3 regions of the Streptomyces sp. SudanB5_2050 genome follow, and region 3 is predicted to be linked to each of the others. Evidence: riboswitches for the same ligand, from Rfam matches in the RefSeq annotation. Region 3 holds a riboswitch; each other region holds the start of a gene.

Region 1 (6,457 bases), 1.9 Mb from region 3:
CGCAGGGGAGTGGTCATCGGTCGAGCCCGTACCGGCGCAGTGCCGTGGCCACCTTCTCCACGCCCTCCACGGTGCGGATCGTCGGATTCATGGCCTGCCCGCTGAGCAGCACGTACCGCTTCTCCCGCACGGCCGTCATGTTCCTCGTCACGGGATTCGACTCCAGGAAGGCGATCTTCTTCGCGGCGGACTCGGCGGTCTGCGACTTGCGGGTGAGGTCACCGAGGACCAGGACATCGGGGTCGCGGTCGGCCACGGTCTCCCAGTTGATCTGCGGCCATTCCCGCGTGCTGTCGTCGAAGACGTTCTCGGCGCCGAGCGCGCGGGTGACGATGCCGGGCGCGCCGCAGCAGCCCGCCATGTAGGGGGACTCCTGGTTCGCGAACCAGTACAGGACGGTGGTGTTCCCGGCGCGGATCCCGGACGTGGCCTTCGCGACCCGGCTCTTCAGCCCGGAGACCAGCTTCTCACCGCGGTCCTCCACCCCGAAGACCCGGGCGAGTTCCCGCACCTCGCGGTAGACCGTCTCCATGGTCAGCGGCGCCGTCCGCGAGCCGTCACCGTCGCCGCTGTTGTCCTTGCCCTCGCAGTCGGAGGGCGACAGGTACGTCGGCACGCCGAGCTTCTCGAACTGCTCGCGGGTGGCCACTCCGCCCTTGCCCAGGGTGGAGGCGAAGGAGGCGGCCACGAAGTCCGGCTCGCTGTCGAGGACCCGCTCGAACGACGGCTGGTCGTCGGCGAGCCGGGGGACCTTCGCGTCGGCCCCCCGCAGTCCGTCCATGACCGGGTCGGTCCAGGTGGCGGTCCCGGCCATGCGGTCGGCCAGGCCGAGGGAGAGGAGGATCTCGGTGGTGCCCTGGTTCAGGGACACGGCACGCCTCGGTGGAGCCGCGACCGTCACCTCGCGCCCGCAGTTGTCGAACGTGACGGCCCCCGCCCCGTCGGCGGCGGACTCGCCCGGCGAGCCGGTGCCGGAACCGCACGCGGTGAGCAGCAGCAGCCCGGTCAGGAGCAGAAGGGAACGGCGAGAGGGACGTGACAGGCGCACAGTGCCGGCTTTCTCAACGTCGGGACCCATACGCGGGGTCCGTGCGGACGGTCGGGTGCCAGCAGGTCTTCGGACTCGGGGTCACCCGGACGAGGCGCCTTCCCGGACCCCGGCCGTGACCGTCGTCCAGTGGCTGCTGCCCCGCCCGTCGCCCTCACCGCTGCGCGTCAGTTCCGGACTCTCACCGGATTCCCTGACCCGTGCACGCGTCGCCGCGTTCACGAGTTCGACTGGCGTCTGGAAGCTACCACGACGTACGGGGACGGTCCGGAGGTGCCCCGATGAGTTTTCGGGGCGGGACCGGTCTGCACAGGTATGAAGACCCACACACTCGAGACCGCCGGCGCGGACCTCGTCCACGACGTCCGCGGACCGCTGCCGACCACGGACGGACGTCCGCCGTTGTTCATGATCGGGCAGCCCATGGACGCCACCGGCTTCGCCGCACTCGCCGCACGCTTCCCCGAGCGGACCGTGGTCACGTACGACCCGCGCGGCCTCGGCCGCAGCACGCGCAGGGACGGGCGGGTCGACCACACGCCGCAGACCCAAGCCGCCGACGTGCACGCCGTCGTCGAGGCGCTGGGAGCCGGGCCGGTGGAGATGTTCGCCAGCAGCGGCGGAGCGGTCACCGCGCTCGCGGTCGTGGAGAGGTACCCCGAGGACGTGACCACACTGGTCGCGCACGAACCGCCGCTCATCACCCTGACACCGGACCGTTCGGCGGCCGAGCGGGCGCGGGCCGGGGTCCGGGAGACCTACGAGAAGCGGGGGTGGGGCGCCGGGATGGCCGCGTTCGTGGCCATGACCTCCTGGCGGGGCGAGTTCACCGACGCGTACTTCGCCCAGGCGGAGGCGGATCCCGCCGCGATCGGGATGCCCGTCGAGGACGACGGCTCGCGCGACGATCCGCTGCTGTCCGACCGGTCGTGGGCGGTCAGCGGCTACCGGCCGGACACCGACGCGATCGCCGCCGCGCCCACCCGCGTCGTGATCGCCGTGGGCGAGGAGACCGGCGACACGCTGACCGGACGCACCTCCGTCGCGATCGCCGAGCTGCTCGGGCAGCGGGTGACGGTGTTCCCGAGCCATCACGGCGGTTTCTGCGACGGGGAGTTCGGCTATCCCGGGAAGCCGGACGAGTTCGCGCATCGACTGCGCCAGGTCCTCGACGGAGCCTCGTGAGCCACCGCTGACCGGCGACACGGCAGCGGGGCAGGGCGATGCAGGGGGGCGGGGGCCAGGGGGGGGGCACCGTGCTCGGGCGATACGCTCTGGGGGTGACCCAGCCATCCCCGCCCGACGAGCGACGGCCCGCCAATGACGGGCCCCGGGTCGCCGCGCGCAACCGGGCCGCCCTCGTCGCCGCCGCGCGCGAGATCTACGCCGAGCACGGCCTCGACGCACCCATGTCCGCGATCGCGCGCCGGGCCGGCGTGGGACAGGGGGTTCTCTACCGGCACTTTCCCGACCGGGCGGCCGTCGCCACGGCGGTCCTGGACGAGAACGTCCGTCAGATCGAACAGGCGGCGGCGGCGCCGGACATGGACATCGCCCAGCTCCTCGGTGTCCTGACCTGGCACCAGACCGAGTCGGCGGCCTTCATCAGTCTGCTGCACGCCGACGGAGCGGCCGGTGGTTCCGCCGTCCCCGAGTACGCCGCGGGCCTGGCGGCCCGGGTCGAGCGGGCGCTGCGGGCGCGGTTGCCGGACGGCCACCGCCTGGCCACGGCGAAGGACGACCTCATGATCGCCGTCGCCATGGTCTCGGGTGCCGTCATCGGCCCCACCCGTGAGCTGCGGGAACGCCGGGCGATGGCGGCCTGGCGACTCCTCGGTGTCGAGGTGGGACCGGTGCGCCCCTTCGGCGAGTGAACAGCGCGGTCAGCCGCCGTTGGACTGACGGACGCCTTCCGCCGGCGCGTCGAAGGAGTACAGGTACCCTCCGGCCGGCCCGCTGACGGTCATGTACGCCTTGGTCCCTCCGGGCGTGATGGCCACGTTGGTCGCCGATTCGAGCCCGTCGGCGGCGCGGGCGGGGACCTCGACGGTCGCCAGGCGTTCCCCGTGGCGGTCGTACACCGCCATGGCGGGCCGGCCGTGCAGGGCCTGGTAGAGGTTGCCGTCCGCGTCGACGGCGATCGAGTCGGTCTGGGCGATGCCGCCGTCCACCCGGATGGCCGTGTGCTGTGAGGCGACACCGCCTCGGTCGTCGAGCAGCAGGTAGGACACACGGTTCTGGGTGAGTTCGCTGACCCACAGGCCGCGGTACTCGGAGTCGAACGAGATGCCGTTCGGGGCCGCCAGTCCACCCGCCAGGACGGTGGCGTTCCTCCCCTCGCGGTCGATGCGCACCACGCGCCCGACTGCTTCTCCCTCCGACATGCCGCGCGAGTCGCTGATGTACAGGTCGCCGTCCTGGTCGAAGGCGAGGTCGTCGGGGTTCATCGGGGCTCCGTCGACCCGGCCGGAGAAGAAGGTCCGCGGGTCGCTCCCGTCGGGTGCCAGGCTGACGATCTCGCCGTGGGAGAAGTCGGTGAGGTAGATGCGCCCGTCGTAGGGGCTGTACTGGGCCGAGGTGTAGGCGCCGCGATCGTCGGTGTGGAGCGGGCGCGAGGTCTTCTTCCTCACGTCGACGCGCAGCACCTTGGGCTTGCCGGCCGGAGCCGTGACGTCGACGACGACCAGTGCGCCGTTCGCGTCGAAGGTGGGGCCCTCGAGCAGGGTCATGCCCGTCTCGGGGTGCGCCTCGGTCAGCCGCATCACCTCCTGGGCGCGGATGGTCCGGCCCGCGCCGGTGGCGGCGGCGTCATGCGGGCCGCCGGCGCGGGTGTCCCCGCCGCAGCCGGTGACGGCCAGCAGGCCGATCGCGGCGAGGCCGGTGAGGGATCGGATCGGGAGTCGTCGCATGGGGGTCACTCTTCCTGTCCGAAAATTTGCGGAAGCTGTCCGCATCGCATCCGGACAGTGCTGTCCGGTTGTTGCTACGGTAGTGCACGCTGGCTCAAGTCCGCAGTACCGCCGTGCTTTTGCCGGACCGAGCGCGACTCCCTCGCACCGAACCGGAAGGACAGAGGTCCCCCCACATGACGTATCCGGATGCAACTTCCCCCGAGGCGCCGGCCGAGTTGAGGCGGCGCTACCGGGTGGAGAGGGAGCGGCGCGTACGCCCCGACGGCACTCGGCAGTACCTCGCCGCCGACGCCGAGTACGGCTACTACGCCGACGATCCGTATGCGGTGGCGACAGAAGCGCGCGAACCCCTGCGGGACGACGTGGACGTCGCCGTCGTCGGTGGGGGATTCGGCGGCATCCTGGCGGGCGCGCGGTTGCGTCAGCAGGGCGTACGGCGGGTCCGGATCGTGGAGAAGGGCGGTGACTTCGGCGGAACCTGGTACTGGAACCGGTACCCGGGCATCCACTGCGACATCGAGTCCCACGTGTATCTGCCGATGCTCGACGAGACCGGCTACGTCCCGGAGTGGAAGTACGCCCCCGGGGAGGAGATCCGCCGCCACGCGGTACGGATCGCGGAGAAGTTCGACCTCGGCGCCGACGCCCTCTTCTCGACGTCCGTGACGTCCTTGACCTGGGACGACAACGCGCGGAACTGGCTCGTGACGACCGACCGCGGCGACGAGTTCCGCGCCACGTACGTCATCACGGCGACCGGCACCCTCACCGAGCTGAAACTCCCCGGCATCCCCGGCATCGAGAACTTCCAGGGGCACACCTTCCACACGTCGCGCTGGGACTACGGCTACACCGGCGGGACCCCGGACGGAGGTCTGACCGGCCTGGCGGACAAACGCGTCGGCGTCGTCGGCACGGGCGCCACCGGCGTCCAGGTCATCCCGAAGCTCGCCGAGGACGCGGGGCACGTCTACGTCTTCCAGCGCACCCCCTCCACCGTGGACGTGCGCGCCAACCGGCGTACCACCGCGCGGGACGTGGGCGCCGATCACGACGGCTGGGCGCGCGAACGCCGCGACAACTTCCTGCGCATCGTCTCCGGCGAGACCGTGGAGCACGACCTGGTGGCGGACCGGTGGACCGAGACGGCCGGCCTGCTGGAGAAACTCCTGCCGAGCTTCCGCCGCCCCGCGGACCGGCAGGCGTACGAAGCGGCCTACGAGGTCGCGGACGCGCGGAAGATGAACGAGGTCCGCGCCCGCGTCGAGCGGATCGTCGCCGACGCGGACACCGCGGAGAAGCTCAAGCCCTGGTACCGGTACGCCTGCAAGCGCCCCACGTTCTCCGACACCTATCTGCAGACGTTCAACCGCGACAACGTCACCCTGGTCGACACCGCGGACACGCACGGCATCGAGCGGATGACCGAGCACGGTGTCGTGGTGGGCGACACCGAGTACGCACTCGACTGCCTGGTCTTCGCCACCGGCTTCTCGGTCGGAGTCTCCGGCGTCCACTCCGGGAAGCTGCCGGTCCGTGGCCGCGACGGCGTCCACTTGCTGGACGCGCTGAAGCGACGCGGGCCGCGGTCCCTGCACGGCCTCACCAGCAACGGATTCCCGAACCTGATCCAGCTGGGGGCCACCCAGAGCGCGAGCAGCGTCAACTTCACGCACGTGCTGGACGAGCACGCGGCGCACGCGGCGGCCCTCGTCGCGGCGGCCGAAGCCCGGGGCGCGGTCATCGAACCGTCCCGCGAGGCCGAGGACGCCTGGCTCGCGGTCCTGGCCGAGGGCGCGCCCGACCACGAGTGGTTCCACGCCGAGTGCACACCCGGGTACTACAACGGTGAGGGACGTGGCCGGCCGAACGCCCCGATCGCCTACCCGCACGGCGCGGCTGCCTTCCACGATCTCCTGAGGCACTGGCGCGAGACGTCCATGTCCGACGTACTCCATACCGAGCGGCCCTGTTGAGCCCGGCGCGCCCGCGCCACGGGAGCCGACGGGTACAGACACCGGGGCCCGAACCGCTTCCTCCGCGACGGCCACCCCACACCGGCGCCGGTCACGGCCGGGCCGTTGTCAGTGGTGCCCCGTAACGTCCTGGGCATGGCAACGGTGACGTTCGTCGACGAGACGACATCAGGGGACAGGGGCGCGGCCTTCGGACTGGAGATCGCGGAGGAGCGGCTCACGGCACGCGAGTTGATCCGACGGCGGGTCTTCCAGGAGGTCGCGGAGTTCAACGCGCGCACGGAGCCGCAGCTCTTCCAGGGCCTGGTGCAGCCGCAGGACACGGAGCGCGTGCTGAACGGGTACGCGCTGCGCACCCCGCGCCGCATCGATCCGGAGGCCCAGGCGGAGCGCGCCCTGGCCGCGTTCGCGGGGAACGGCTTCCTGGTGTTCGTCGGGGACCGGCAGGTCACGGACCCGGACGAGGAGATAGAGCTGCCGCTCGGCGTCGAGGTCACGTTCCTGAAGCTCGTGCCGCTGGT
Region 2 (6,457 bases), 1.9 Mb from region 3:
GCACGCCGACGGGGTGCCGGTCATCGTCGGCATCGGAGCCCTGCGCACCCGCCAGGTGCTCCAGGCCGCCGAGGACGCCCAGAACGCCGGCGCCGCCGGGGTGTTGCTGGCACCGGTGTCCTACCAACCGCTGACCGACGACGACGTCTTCGGCCTGTTCGAAGAGGTCACCGCCAACCTGTCGATCCCCCTGGTGATCTACGACAACCCCGGCACCACCCACTTCGCCTTCACCGACGAGCTGTACGCGCGCCTGGCCCGGCTGCCGCGGGTGGCGTCCCTCAAGATCCCCCCGCTTCCCGCCGACCCCGCCCGGGCCCGGGCCCGTGTCGAGCACCTGCGTCGGCTCCTGCCCGCCGCGGTGACGATCGGCACCAGTGGCGACGCGGCCGCCGCCCGGGGTCTGAACGCCGGATGCGACGCCTGGTACTCCGTGATCGGCGGCACCTTCCCCGAGCCGGCCCTCGCGCTCACCCGCGCCGCCCAGGCCGGCATGCACCGGCAGGCCCTCGAGGAGTCCCGGCGTCTTGAGCCCTTGTGGGACCTGTTCGCCCGGCACGGCTCCCTGCGGGTCGTCGCCGCGGCCGCCGCGCACCTAGGTCTGACGGCCCGGCGCAACCTCCCCCTGCCGCTGCGCGGCCTGAACGCCGAGGAACGCGCGCGTCTCGTCACGGTCGTCGAGCAGCTCCGGCTCCACACCTGACGGTTTTCGCGGGGTGCTCGGGGTGCTGGCCCCTCCGGGCCGGACGCGCGCGAGCGACCGGCGCGATCCTCAGGGCGCGGGCGCGGTCAGGTACCGCTGGATCGTCGGTGCCAGCCATGCGACGATCTCCTCCCGTGCCAGCCCCACCGCCGGCGGCAACCGCAGTACGTACCGGGTGAGCGCCAGCCCCAGCAGCTGTGAAGCCATGAGTGCCGCCCGCGTCGGGACCTGCTCGGGGTCGGGGCACACCTGCTGGGCGACCGGCAGCAGCTGATCGCGCAGGATGCCCTGCATGCGCTCCGCCCCGGCCTGGTTGGTCGCACCGACCCGCAGCAGGGCGGTGAGCACCTCGTTGTCCTCCCACAGGTCGAGGAAGTGCTCGACGAGGATCCGTCCCGCGTCGGGCCGGCGGTCCGCCCCGCTCACGTCCGGCAGGCGGAGGTCGATGGCGACGGCCGCCGCGAACAGGCCCTCCTTGTTCCGGAAGTACCGCATCACCATCGACGGGTCGATGTGCGCGTCCTTGGCAATGGCGCGGATGGTGGCTCGCTCGTAGCCGTCCGCCGCGAAGCGCTCGCGGGCCGCCGCGAGGATCGCGCCGCGGGTGGCGTCGGAGCGTCGGGGGGCGCTGGAGCCGGAAACCGTGGAGGTGCTGTCGCTGCCGTTCACGGGAACGAGCGTAGGCCAACGAGCGTAGGTCAACAACTGTTCGCCAACATGTGTGTGCCAACGGTTGTTGACGTCGGCTGCGGCGTCTCGGTATCTTCGTCAACAAGCGTTGGTCAACGCGTGTTGGTCAACAGCTGTTGGTCAACGAGCGATGGCAAGCACACATCGGGCAAGCACGCGTCGGCAAGGACGCGTCGGCAACAGGAGGCCCCATGAACGGCACCGCCGGCACCGCCACCCACCGCACCGTGATCGTCGTAGGCTCCGGCCCCACCGGCCTCCTCCTCGCCGGTGACCTCGCCACGGCCGGCGTCGCCGTGACCCTCGTCGAGAAGCGCCCGCGCGGCATCAGCAACCTCTCCCGAGCCTTCGGGGTGCACGCCCGCACCCTGGAGCAGCTCGACGCCCGCGGCCTCGCCGACGAACTCCTCACCACCGGCGACACCCTCACCGGCCTGCGCCTCTTCCGTCACCTCTCCCTCGATCTGAGCACGCTGCCCTCGCGCTTCCCCTTCCTGCTCGTCACCCCGCAGTACGAGGTCGAGCGGCTCCTGGAGCGGCGGGCCCGGGACGCCGGGGTCGAGTTCGCGTACGAGAGCGAGGTCGTGGGGCTGCGGCAGGACGACGAGGGCGTCGACCTCGATCTGCGCGGCGCGGACGGGACGGTCGTCACACGCCGGGCGGCCTATGTCGTCGGCGCCGACGGTCACCGCAGCGCCGTGCGGGAGGCCATCGGCCTGGACTTCCCCGGTGTCTCCGTCATCAAGTCGCTGATCCTGGCCGACGTCCGACTCGCACGGAAGCCCGAGGGGGTCCTCACCGTCGACGGGCGTGGCGACACCTTCGCGATGATCGCCTCCTTCGGCGACGGCTGGTACCGGGTCATGGGCTGGAACCGCCGCAACGAGGTCTCCGACGACGCCCCGCTCGACCTGGACGAGGTCAGGGAGATCACCCGCCGTGCCCTGGGCACCGACTACGGCATGCACGACGCTCGCTGGCTCTCCCGTTTCCACAGTGACGAACGCCAGGCACCGCGCTACCGGGTCGGACGGGTCTTCCTCGCCGGCGACGCCGCGCACATCCACTCCCCGGCCGGTGGGCAGGGCATGAACACCGGCCTCCAGGACGCCGCCAACCTGAGCTGGAAGCTCGCCGCCGTCGTCCAGGGGCGGGCGGCCGAACGGCTCCTCGACAGCTACGAGTCCGAACGCCACCCGGTCGGCCGGGCCGTGCTGCGCAGCAGTGGGGGACTGGTCCGGCTGGCCCGTGCGCGCAACCCCCTGCTGCGCGCCGTACGCACCCTGGTCGCCGCGTTCGTCGACCTGGTCCCGCCCGTCCGGCGCAAGGCCCTGGGGCAGCTCACCGGGATCGGTTACGCCTACCCCGCCCCTCGCGGCGCCCACCGCCTCACCGGCACCCGCGTCCCCGACGTCGCCCTGCGGGACGGCCGGCTCCACGAGGCGCTGCGCGGCGGCCGGTTCGTGCTCATCACACCCTGCGCCTACGAGGGTCCCGGTGCCCATGACGGCCGGCTGACCGTGGGGCGCTGGGCGGGTGACCGCCGGACGACCGTCCTGGTACGGCCCGACGGATACGTGGCCTGGGCGGCGGAGAGGGCGGACACGGCGGACATCGACGAGGCGGTGGTCCGGGCGCTGACCGGACGTACCGCGGCTCGCCGCGGCACCCCGTCACGATCGTGGTGATGCGAGGTCACCTGTGCCGTTCCGGCGCTCCGTCGGCCTCGGGCACCCGGCCGAGCGCCGGCCGCAGGAGCGGTGCGTGGCGGGCCAGGAAGTCCCACAGCTGGTCGGCGACCGGCCCGTGCGGCCGGTCGCGCCGGCGAGCCGCCGACAGTTCCTCGACCACACCGGGGAAGTGCCGTCCGGCGATGGACAGCAGGGTTCCGTCACGCAACTCGCTCTCGATCAGGAACCGCGGGAGGTGCCCCCACGCCATGCCGTGCAGGATCAGCTCCTTCTTCATCAGGTGGTCCGGCACGGAACTCCGGGGCGCGCCCTCGACCAGGAAATGGCCCTGCTCGGCCGGGTGCCGCGCCGAATCCCGGACCACGCACTGGGTGAAGGCCTGCATCCGCTGCGGTGTGATGTCGGTGTCCGCGGGGAAGGGCAGGAAACCGGGCGCCACGACGGGGACCAGCGCGACGCGGCCGAGATCGATCCACTCCATCCGCACGTCGCTCTTGGGAACCCGGTGCACGATCAGGTCGGCTTCGTCCTCCAGCAGCCGCTCCCAGGGGCCGGTGACCGTCTCGAACTGCAGGTGCAGCCGAGTCTGCGGGCGCGGCGCGAAAAAACGGCTCAGCAGCTCCAGCACCGGTGGAAGCGGGCACAGGTCGCCGAGCACCACGCGCAGTTCGGCCTCCTCGCCCATCGCCAACTGCGCGGCGTAGGTCCGCAGTTCCTCGGCCTCGTGCAGCAGCAGGCGGACCTTGCGGTGGAAGGCCCGCCCCGCCTCGGTGAGCCCGACCCGGTAGCCCGAGCGGTCCAGCAGGACCAGCCCCAGCTGGCGCTCCAGCTTGGCGACGGCCGCGAAGACGGAGGGGTGCGAGCGGTGCAGCCGCTCGGCGGCCGCCTGGAAACCGCCGTGGACCACAACGGCGTTGAAGCACTGCAACTCATGGAGCGTGAAGTTCGACATCGTCCGCAGAAGCTACAAGGTTCTTCCGATCTTTGTAATGGAACCCTGCGAGCGCCGTTCCTAGGCTGAGCGCACAAGCCGCTGGATCACGGGAGACGACATGACTTCTCAGACCCCCACCGCCATCACCACCGGCGACGGCGTCCGCATCGCCTACCGCTTCGACGGTGACGAGACCAAGCCGGTGCTGCTGCTCTCGAACTCCATCGGCACCGACCTCCACATGTGGGACGGTCAGGTGCCGGCGCTGACCGAGCACTTCCGTCTGCTGCGCTACGACGCCCGCGGCCACGGCGCGTCCGACGTCCCGAACGGCCCGTACTCCCTGGACCGGCTGGGGCGCGACGTGGTGGAGCTGCTGGACGCCCTGGGCCTGGAGCGGGTGCACGTGCTCGGCCTGTCGCTGGGGGGAATCGTCGCGCAGTGGCTGGGGATACACGTCCCGGAGCGCGTGGACCGCCTGGTGCTCTCCAACACCGCCGCGCACCTCGGCCCGGCGCGTCAGTGGGACCGGCCGATCGCCGAACTGCTCGAAGCACCCGACATGCGGGCCACCGCGGAGAAATTCCTGCACAACTGGTTCCCGGCCCGCATGCTGCGGGGCGACGACGAGATCGTCGAGGGCTTCCGCCGCACCCTGCTCGCCACGCGGCGCGAGGGCGTGGCCGGAAGCTGGGCCGCGGTGCGCGACTACGACCTGCGCCGCACCGCCGCACTCATCCTCAGCCCGACCCTGGTCATCGCGGGCGAGCACGACACCGTCACGTCCGCCGACCACGGCAGGGAACTCGCCGCCACCGTCCCCGGCGCTCGCCTCACCGTCCTGCCCACGGTGCACATGGCCAACGTAGAAGCCCAGGCGGAGTTCCTGGACGCCGTGGTGGCGTTCCTCACGCAACGGTCGGGCTCCGAGCACGCGATGGGATGATGGCCGACGACAAAGGCGACGGCGGAACGAGGAAGCCGGTGTGAATCCGGCGCGGTCCCGCCACTGTGATCGGCGAGCGAGTCCCGACAGGTCACTGCCCGGCAGCGGGTGGGAAGACCGGGACGAGCATCGACCCGAGAGCCAGGAGACTCACGCGGTCGCCTCCTCGACGGACCACCGGGGCGGATCTCCCCGGAGAGAGGGACGGCACCCCATGCACGCAACGCCGACCGGACGAACGGCGGACTGCGCGACGACCGGAACGCCGACGGACGACGCGACGACGGGAACGCCGACGGACGACGCGACGACCGGAACGCAGGCGGACCCCGTGCCGTGCCGCATCGTCGTGTGCCGCGACTGCTGCTGCGGCAGCCCCAAGGTGACCGGAGTCGACCACGCGGCCCAGATCGAACGCCTGCGCACGGCGGCGCCGGTCCGCGTCTCCGACTGCCTGGACGTCTGCGACCACGCCAACGTCGTCGTCGTGCAGCCTTCCGCCGAGCACCGCGCCGCGGGTGCCCGCCCCGTCTGGCTCGGACTGGTCAACGACCCGGACGCGACCGAGGACATCACCGCCTGGGTACGCGCCGGCGGACCGGGGGCGGCACCGTTGCCGGACATCCTCGACCTGTACTCCATCGCACCACCGAGGCGGCGCCGGGTCCCCTGACCGCACGGATGAAGCCTCGGGACGGCCGGACGGGGAGCAGTCGCACGTCAGTTGACCGCGACCGTGCCCAGGAAGCGGATGTGCGGCCGGTCGTCGGGGCCGGGACGGGTGACCTCGGCGCGCACGCCGTAGACGTCGGCGATCAGGGACTCGGTGAGCGTGTCGCCCGGGGGACCGGCGGCGACCACCCGGCCCTGCCGGAGCACGACGACCTGGTCGCAGTACATGGCCGCCAGGTTCAGGTCGTGCAGGGCGACGACGCTGGTGACGGGCAGCTCGGCGATGAGGTTCAGCAGTTCGAGCTGGTGCTGGACGTCCAGGTGGTTGGTGGGTTCGTCCAGCAGCAGCTCGCGTGGCTCCTGGGCCAGGGCGCGGGCGATCTGCACGCGTTGGCGCTCGCCACCGGAGAGCGTGTGCCAGAACCGGTCCGCGCGATCGGTGAGACCGGTGCGCTTCAACGCCGTGCGCACGGCGTCCTCGTCGGCGTCGCCGGCGGACGCCCATGCGCGTCGGTGCGGGATGCGCCCGAGGCGTACGACGTCGAGAACGGTCAGCTCGACGAGGGTGTCGGCATGCTGCTCGACGACGGCCACGCGCCGGGCCACGGCACGGCGTCCCCAGTCGCCGAGGGGACGCCCGTCGAGGGTGACGACGCCGGACGCGGGGGCGAGGACGCCGGACAGCAGCCGCAGCAGCGTCGACTTCCCCGAGCCGTTGGGGCCGAGCAGGCCGGTCACGGAGCCGGGCCGTGGGGCGAGGCTGACGCCGTCGAGGATCAGCCGGCCGTCGAAGGCCCGGCTCACACGGTCGGCGACGAGGG
Region 3 (6,457 bases):
TGCGGGACCGGGCCTCGGTGCCGGTCAGCGCGCCGCCCAGCACCGGGTAGTACCAGTCCATCGAGTAGCGGCCCTTGTCCAGGAACCGCTCCGGGTGGCGTCGGATGGCGTGCCGCAGCGCACCGGCCGCCAGCTCCCAGTCGGGCTGCGGCTCTTCGCGCTGTTCGGCGATGGCCAGGGCGCAGCGCAGCGCGTGGTGGACGGAGGAGCTTCCGGTCAGCAGCGCGTCCGCGGTGTCCGTGCCGTCGTCGTCGCGGCGCCAGCCGATCTGTCCGCCGGGCTGCTGGAGGCGCAGGACGAACGCGATCGCCGCGTGGACGACGGGCCACATCCGGTCGAGGAAGGTGTCGTCGCCGGTGGCCAGGTAGTGGTGCCAGGCGCCGACGGCGACGTAGGCGACGAAGTTGGTCTCGCGGCCCCGGTCGGTGACGTCGTCGTGGGCGCCGTCGGCGTAGGCGGCGTACCAGGAGCCGTCCTGGTTCTGGTGGCGGGCCAGCCAGGTGTAGGCGCGCTCGGCGGCCTCGTGCTCGCCGGCCGCGTCCAGGGCCATCGCCGCCTCGATGTGGTCCCAGGGGTCGAGGTGGTGGCCGCGGAACCAGGGGATGGCGCCGTCCTCCTGCTGCACGGCGAGGATGCCGCGGACGGTGGCCGCGGCCTGTTCGGCGGTGAGGACGCCGGGCAGGACGAGGTGTTCGGTGCGGGGGGTGCGGGGCGCCCGGGACGAGGTCACGCGGCGTCCACCGGCGGCAGGTGCGGCTTGGTGGCGTAGGCCACGAAGCTCTTGCCGATCAGCGGGTTCAGCGCCTGCTCGGCGACCCGGGTCGCCAGCGGCTTCTTCATGATGTCCCAGACCAGCAGCTTGTGGTACGCCCGCACCGGCAGCGCCTTGTCGTTGTCGACGCCGAAGGCGCACTTCAGCCACCAGTACGGCGAGTGCAACGCGTGCGCGTGGTGGGTGCCGTAGGGCTTGAGGCCGGCCTCGCGGATGCGGGCGAGGAGCTGGTCGGCCTTGTAGATGCGGATGTGGCCGCCCTCGACCTCGTGGTAGGCGTCGGAGAGGGTCCAGCAGACCTTCTCGGGGCCGTAGCGGGGCACGGTGATCGCGATGCGTCCGCCGGGCTTGAGGACGCGGACCATCTCGGCGAGGACGCCCTTGTCGTCGTGGATGTGCTCCATCACCTCGGAGATGATGACGACGTCGAAGGACTCGTCCGGGAAGGGCAGGGCGAGGGCGTCGCCCTCCATCGCGGTGGCGGTGGCGCCGGCCGGGGCCTCGCCGGCCTCCTCCATCGCCGCGAACCACTTGGCGACCTCGCGGATCTCCTCGGCGTTCTGGTCCAGGGCGACGACCCGGGCGCCGCGCCGGTAGCACTCGAAGGCGTGCCGGCCGGCGCCGCAGCCGAGGTCCAGGACGCGGTCGCCGGGGGCGAGCGGGAACCGGGAGAAGTCGACGGTCAGCACGTGGCCCTGCTTTCGGGGTAGACGCCGGTGTCACTGGTGTCGCGGTGGGCGCCGCGGTCGCCGGTCGGGGCCGCGGCGGGGGTGGCCCCGGGGGCGGTGGCCGAGGGGCCGATGGCCTCGCGGTAGCGGGCTGCCGTGCCCTCGGCGGCGCGGGCCCAGGTGAAGTGCCGCAGGACGCGGGCGCGTCCGGCCGTGCCGAGCCGGGCCCGCAGTTCGCGGTCGCCGAGCAGCCGGTTCAGTCCGGCGGCCAGGGCGCCCGCGTCGCCCGGCGGCACCGCGAGGCAGGTCTCGCCGTCGGGTCCGGCGACCTCCGGGACGGCACCGCCGGTGGTGGCGAGGAGCGCCGTGCCGGTCGCCATGGCCTCGGCGGCGGGCAGCGAGAACCCCTCGTACAGGGAGGGCACGCAGGCGACCTCGGCCGAGCGCACCAGGTCGACCAGTTCGGCGTCGGTGATGCCCTTGACGAAGTCGACGGCGCCTTCGAGGCCGTACCGCTCGATCGCCTGGGCGACCGGTCCCTCGGCGGGCCGCTTGCCGACGACGACGAGGTGGGCGGCGGGCTGCTCGGTGCGCACCTTGGCGAGCGCCTCGACGAGGAAGACCAGGCCCTTGAGGGGCACGTCCGCGCTGGACGTGGTCACGATCCGGCCCGGCACCTTCGGCACCGACGGGTCGGGCGAGAACAGGTCGGTGTCGGCGCCGATGTGGACGACGTGGACGCGGTCGCCGCGTACGCCGAGGTGGTCGACGATCTCCTGGCGGGAGGTGCCGGAGACGGTGAGCACGGACGGCAGGCGGCGGGCGACGCGCTTCTGCATGCGGGTGAAGGCGTACCAGCGGCGCACCGAGTACCGGCGCTTCCAGCCGTCGGCGGCGTCGAGTTCGAGCTGCCGGTCGACGGTGATGGGGTGGTGGATGGTGGTGACGAGGGGCGCGCCCACGTCGCCGAGCAGCCCGTACCCCAGTGTCTGGTTGTCGTGGACGACGTCGAAGTCGCCGCGGCGGGCGCGCAGGTGGCGGCGGGCCCGCAGGGAGAAGGTCAGCGGCTCGGGGAAGCCGCCGGTCCACATGGTGCCGACCTCCAGCGCGTCGATCCAGTCGCGGTACTCGTCGCGCTTCGGGGTGCGGAAGGGGTCGGGCTGGCGGTAGAGGTCGAGGCTGGGCAGCTCGGTGAGGGAGAGCCGGTCGCCGAGGCCGTGGTCCGGGCCGTCGTCGAGCACGGGGTAGGGCTGGGAGCCGATCACCTCGACCCGGTGGCCGAGGCGGGCCAGTTCGCGGGAGAGGTGGCGGACGTAGACGCCCTGGCCGCCGCAGAACGGGTTCCCCTTGTAGGTGAGGAGCGCGATGCGGAGCGGTCGCAAGCCGTCGGCGGCGGGCTCCGGACGGGGACCCGTCCGACTGGCCTCAGCGGTCACCCTGGGCCCCCTTCTCACTGCACTGTCCCGCGACCCTATGCCGGGACGTTAATCTAGAACAAGTTTCAGACTTGATCGTTCAGAGGCTCCGAATCTACCGGCAGGTAGGGACGCTGTGACGAGTGGATCAGGTGATTCACGCCACGGCCCGCCCGGGTGCCGGACACCCTGCCGGGCCGGACGACGGGGAGAAGGTGACCGAGGTGGACAATCCGGAAGCGGTCGCGCCCCCTCCGGGGCACCGTTCCGCCGCCCCGCCCCTGACCGAACGGCAGCGCGAGCGGCGCCGCCGCATCCTGCACGCGACCGCCCGGCTCGCCTGCCGGGGCGGTTTCGAGGCGGTGCAGATGCGGGAGGTCGCGGAGTCCTCGCAGGTCGCCCTCGGCACGCTCTACCGCTACTTCCCGTCCAAGGTGCACCTGCTGGTGGCCACCATGCAGGACCAGTTGGAGCAGTTGCACGCGACGCTGCGCAGGAACCCGCCGGGTGGCGAGACGGCCGCGGACCGGGTGGCGCGGACCCTGATGCGGGCCTTCGGCGCGCTGCAACGCGAGCCGCGACTGGCCGAGGCGATGGCGCGCGCCCTGACCTTCGCCGACCGCAGCGTCTCCCCGGAGGTCGACCAGGTCTCGCGCCGGACCACGGCGATCATCCTGGACGCCGTGGGCGGTCCGGAGAACCCGACGGCCGCGCAGTTGTCGGCGGTCCGGGTCATCGAGCACACCTGGCACTCGACCCTGATCGCCTGGCTGTCCGGCCGCGCGTCGATCGCGCAGGTGGGGGTGGACATCGAGACGGTGTGCCGGCTGATCGACGTGACGGGGGCCGGGGAGCCCGTCGCGGCGGGCGGCGGGGAGCGTGAGCGGGCGCACGGTTCCGGGCCGGTTGCCTCCGGGTAAAGTGGCCGCGTCGTCATCACACCCGTACGGGGGGAAGCCGGTGCAATTCCGGCGCTGACCCGCAACCGTGAGCCACTCGCCGAGCCCCTGGACGCTCCGGGTGGTGAGCCGGACTGCCCCGCGCGGACGTGACCGGCTCACGTGCCCGGCACCCGCCGGCGCACGGGCACCGTCGAGGCATACGGGGCCGAGCCGCCCGGGAGTGCCCGTGCTGCCCGACCCCGCGCAGGGAAAGGCACCCGCCGCTCATGAACGTCCGCCGTCGCAGCAGCGCCGCGGCTCTGGCCGCCATAGCCGTGATCGGCGCCGCCGCCGCGCCCGCGGTCGCCGCCGACCCGTCGCCGTCCACGTCGTCGTCCGCCCCGTCCGGCAAGTCCGGCGGCACCGACGGCCTGTACGGGTCCGCCGATCCCCAGTACGACGGCGTCTGGCGGCAGTCCCTCGCGCTGCTCGCGCAGGACACGGCGGGCGTGATCCCCTCGTCGTCGGCCGTGAAGTGGCTCACCGACCAGCAGTGCGACAACGGCGCCTTCGCCCCCTTCCGCGCCGACCCGGCCAAGGCGTGCGACGCCAAGACCATGGTCGACACCAACAGCACGGCCGCCGCCGTCCAGGCGCTGTGGGCCGTCGGCGGGCACGGCGACGCCGTCGAGGAGGCCCTCGGCTGGCTGAAGTCCGTGCAGAACGCGGACGGCGGCTGGGGCTACACCCCCGGCAGCCCCAGCGAGGCCAACTCCACCTCCGTCGTCATCGGCGCCCTCGCCGCCACCGAGACCGACCCGGGCACCGTGAAGAAGGGCGGCAAGTCCCCGTACGACGCCCTGCTGGCGGCCGCCCTGCCCTGCGCCGGGGACGGCGGCGCCTTCGGGTACCCGGACCAGGACGGCAAGCCGGTCGCCAACGCGGACGCGACCGCGGCGGGCGTGCTCGGCGCGCTCGGCAAGGGCCTGGTCGCCGAGGCCGGCGAGAAGACCGCCGACGCCACCTGCACGGCCTCGGACGAGCCCACCCGCGAGCAGGCCGCCGCGAACGGCGCCGCCTACCTCGCCGGCGCCCTCGCGAAGGACGGGCACCTCACGTCCGCCCTCGGCGGCTCCGCCGAGCAGCCCGACTACGGCAACACCGCCGACGCGGTCGTCGCGCTCGCCGCGCAGGGCGGCAAGGACAAGGCGGCGAAGCCGCTGGCCTGGCTGGAGAAGAACGCCGCGAAGTGGGCCGGGGAGAGCGGCCCGGCCGCCTACGCCCAGCTGATCCTCGCCGCGCACGCCACGGGCACCGACCCGCGCGACTTCGGCGGCACGGACCTGGTGGCGGCGCTGAACGCGACCGGGCCGGCCCCGCAGGGGGTGTCGGCCGAGGACTCCGCGACCGCGAGCGACGAGGACGGGAAGGACCAGAAGGACCAGAACGACCAGCAGGAGGACGGCGACTCCGGCTTCGGCGTCTGGTGGTTCGTCGGCGTCTGCCTGGTCTTCGGCATCGGCATCGGCTTCCTGCTCAGCGGCCGCACCAAGAAGCAGCAGCCGTGACCCGCCGCGTCGTACTCCTCGTCCTGGCCGCGTTCGTGCTGATCGGGACCGCCGGCCAGGCGCAGGCCGCCGGCTACCGCTACTGGTCCTTCTGGGACCGCGACGGCGACACATGGGTCTATGCCACCCAGGGCCCGTCCCTCGCCCGCCCCTCCGACGGCGACGTCCAGGGCTTCCGCTTCGCGGTGAGCGCCGACTCCCAGGACGCGGCCCGGCCCCGCGGCACGGCGGACTTCGCGTCGATCTGCGCGAAGACACCGGCGAAGGAGGGCACCAAGCGCGTCGCCCTGGTCCTCGACTTCGGCACGGCGTCCGACGCCCCGTCCGGCGAGACCCCGCCGGCCGCGCGCACGGCCTGCGCCCAGGTCTCCCCCGACGCGACGACGGCCGACGCCCTGGCCGCGGTGGCGGACCCGCTGCGCTACGACAACAGCGCCCTGCTCTGCGCGATCGCGGGATACCCGGAGTCGGGGTGCGGGGAGCAGGTGGCGGAGCAGGACCCGACGGCCACCCCGACGCAGCGGCCCGCCGCCGGCGACGCGAACGACGACGACGGCCCGTCGGTCGGCCTCTACGCGGGGATCGCCGTCGTGGCGGCCCTGGCCGGAGCGGCGACCTGGCAGGCGAGGCGGCGCAGGAATGCGACCGACTGACCCTGCGAGGAACCGTGTCACGAGGGTGAGGGGGGTCCCCCCGCGCGATCAGCGCCTCGGGGCCCTCCACCCCGGCGCCTGGTGGCTGTGGGCGCTGGCCCTCGGCACCGCCGCCACCCGCACCACCAACCCCCTTCTGCTCGCCCTCCTCATCGCCGTCTCCGCCTACGTGGTCGTCGCCCGCCGCCCCCACGCCCCCTGGTCCCGCTCCTACGGCGCCTTCGTCAAGCTCGCCCTCGCGGTCCTCCTCATCCGCCTCCTGTTCACCACGGTCCTCGGCTCCCCCATCCCCGGCACCCACACCCTCCTCACCCTCCCCGAAGTCCCCCTCCCCGACTGGGCGCAGGGCATCCGCCTCGGCGGCCGGGTCACCGCCGAGGGCCTCACCTTCGCCCTGTACGACGCGATGAAGCTCGCCACCCTGCTCATCTGCGTAGGCGCCGCCAACGCCCTCGCCAACCCCACCCGCCTCCTCAAGTCCCTCCCCGGCGCCCTGTACG

The links. A riboswitch is a leader RNA that binds a small molecule or an ion and turns the genes downstream of it on or off. The one in region 3 is predicted to bind cobalamin.
Region 1: linked by a shared signal. The riboswitch ahead of ACFZP7_RS02185 (ABC transporter substrate-binding protein) and the one ahead of ACFZP7_RS11145 (prenyltransferase/squalene oxidase repeat-containing protein) in region 3 are both predicted to bind cobalamin.
Region 2: linked by a shared signal. The riboswitch ahead of ACFZP7_RS02200 (hypothetical protein) and the one ahead of ACFZP7_RS11145 (prenyltransferase/squalene oxidase repeat-containing protein) in region 3 are both predicted to bind cobalamin.

The regions. Positions count from the first base shown of each region.
Region 1 covers NZ_OZ186760.1:575,980-582,436, reverse strand. The annotation lists gene ACFZP7_RS02190 (FecCD family ABC transporter permease) at 1-17, opposite strand, end outside; gene ACFZP7_RS02185 (ABC transporter substrate-binding protein) at 14-1,048, opposite strand; cobalamin riboswitch at 1,091-1,298, opposite strand; gene ACFZP7_RS02180 (alpha/beta fold hydrolase) at 1,364-2,233, shown strand; gene ACFZP7_RS02175 (TetR family transcriptional regulator) at 2,329-2,922, shown strand; gene ACFZP7_RS02170 (SMP-30/gluconolactonase/LRE family protein) at 2,932-3,957, opposite strand; gene ACFZP7_RS02165 (flavin-containing monooxygenase) at 4,134-5,936, shown strand; gene ACFZP7_RS02160 (hypothetical protein) at 6,072-6,457, shown strand, end outside.
Region 2 covers NZ_OZ186760.1:583,587-590,043, reverse strand. The annotation lists gene ACFZP7_RS02225 (dihydrodipicolinate synthase family protein) at 1-703, shown strand, start outside; gene ACFZP7_RS02220 (TetR family transcriptional regulator) at 773-1,372, opposite strand; gene ACFZP7_RS02215 (FAD-dependent monooxygenase) at 1,585-3,081, shown strand; gene ACFZP7_RS02210 (LysR family transcriptional regulator) at 3,089-4,036, opposite strand; gene pcaD (3-oxoadipate enol-lactonase) at 4,137-4,964, shown strand; cobalamin riboswitch at 4,990-5,116, shown strand; gene ACFZP7_RS02200 (hypothetical protein) at 5,179-5,637, shown strand; gene ACFZP7_RS02195 (ABC transporter ATP-binding protein) at 5,685-6,457, opposite strand, start outside.
Region 3 covers NZ_OZ186760.1:2,485,792-2,492,248, forward strand. The annotation lists gene ACFZP7_RS11125 (prenyltransferase) at 1-730, opposite strand, end outside; gene ACFZP7_RS11130 (class I SAM-dependent methyltransferase) at 727-1,461, opposite strand; gene ACFZP7_RS11135 (glycosyltransferase family 4 protein) at 1,455-2,876, opposite strand; gene ACFZP7_RS11140 (TetR family transcriptional regulator) at 3,071-3,775, shown strand; cobalamin riboswitch at 3,766-3,916, shown strand; gene ACFZP7_RS11145 (prenyltransferase/squalene oxidase repeat-containing protein) at 4,024-5,304, shown strand; gene ACFZP7_RS11150 (SCO2322 family protein) at 5,301-5,957, shown strand; gene ACFZP7_RS11155 (energy-coupling factor transporter transmembrane component T) at 5,944-6,457, shown strand, end outside.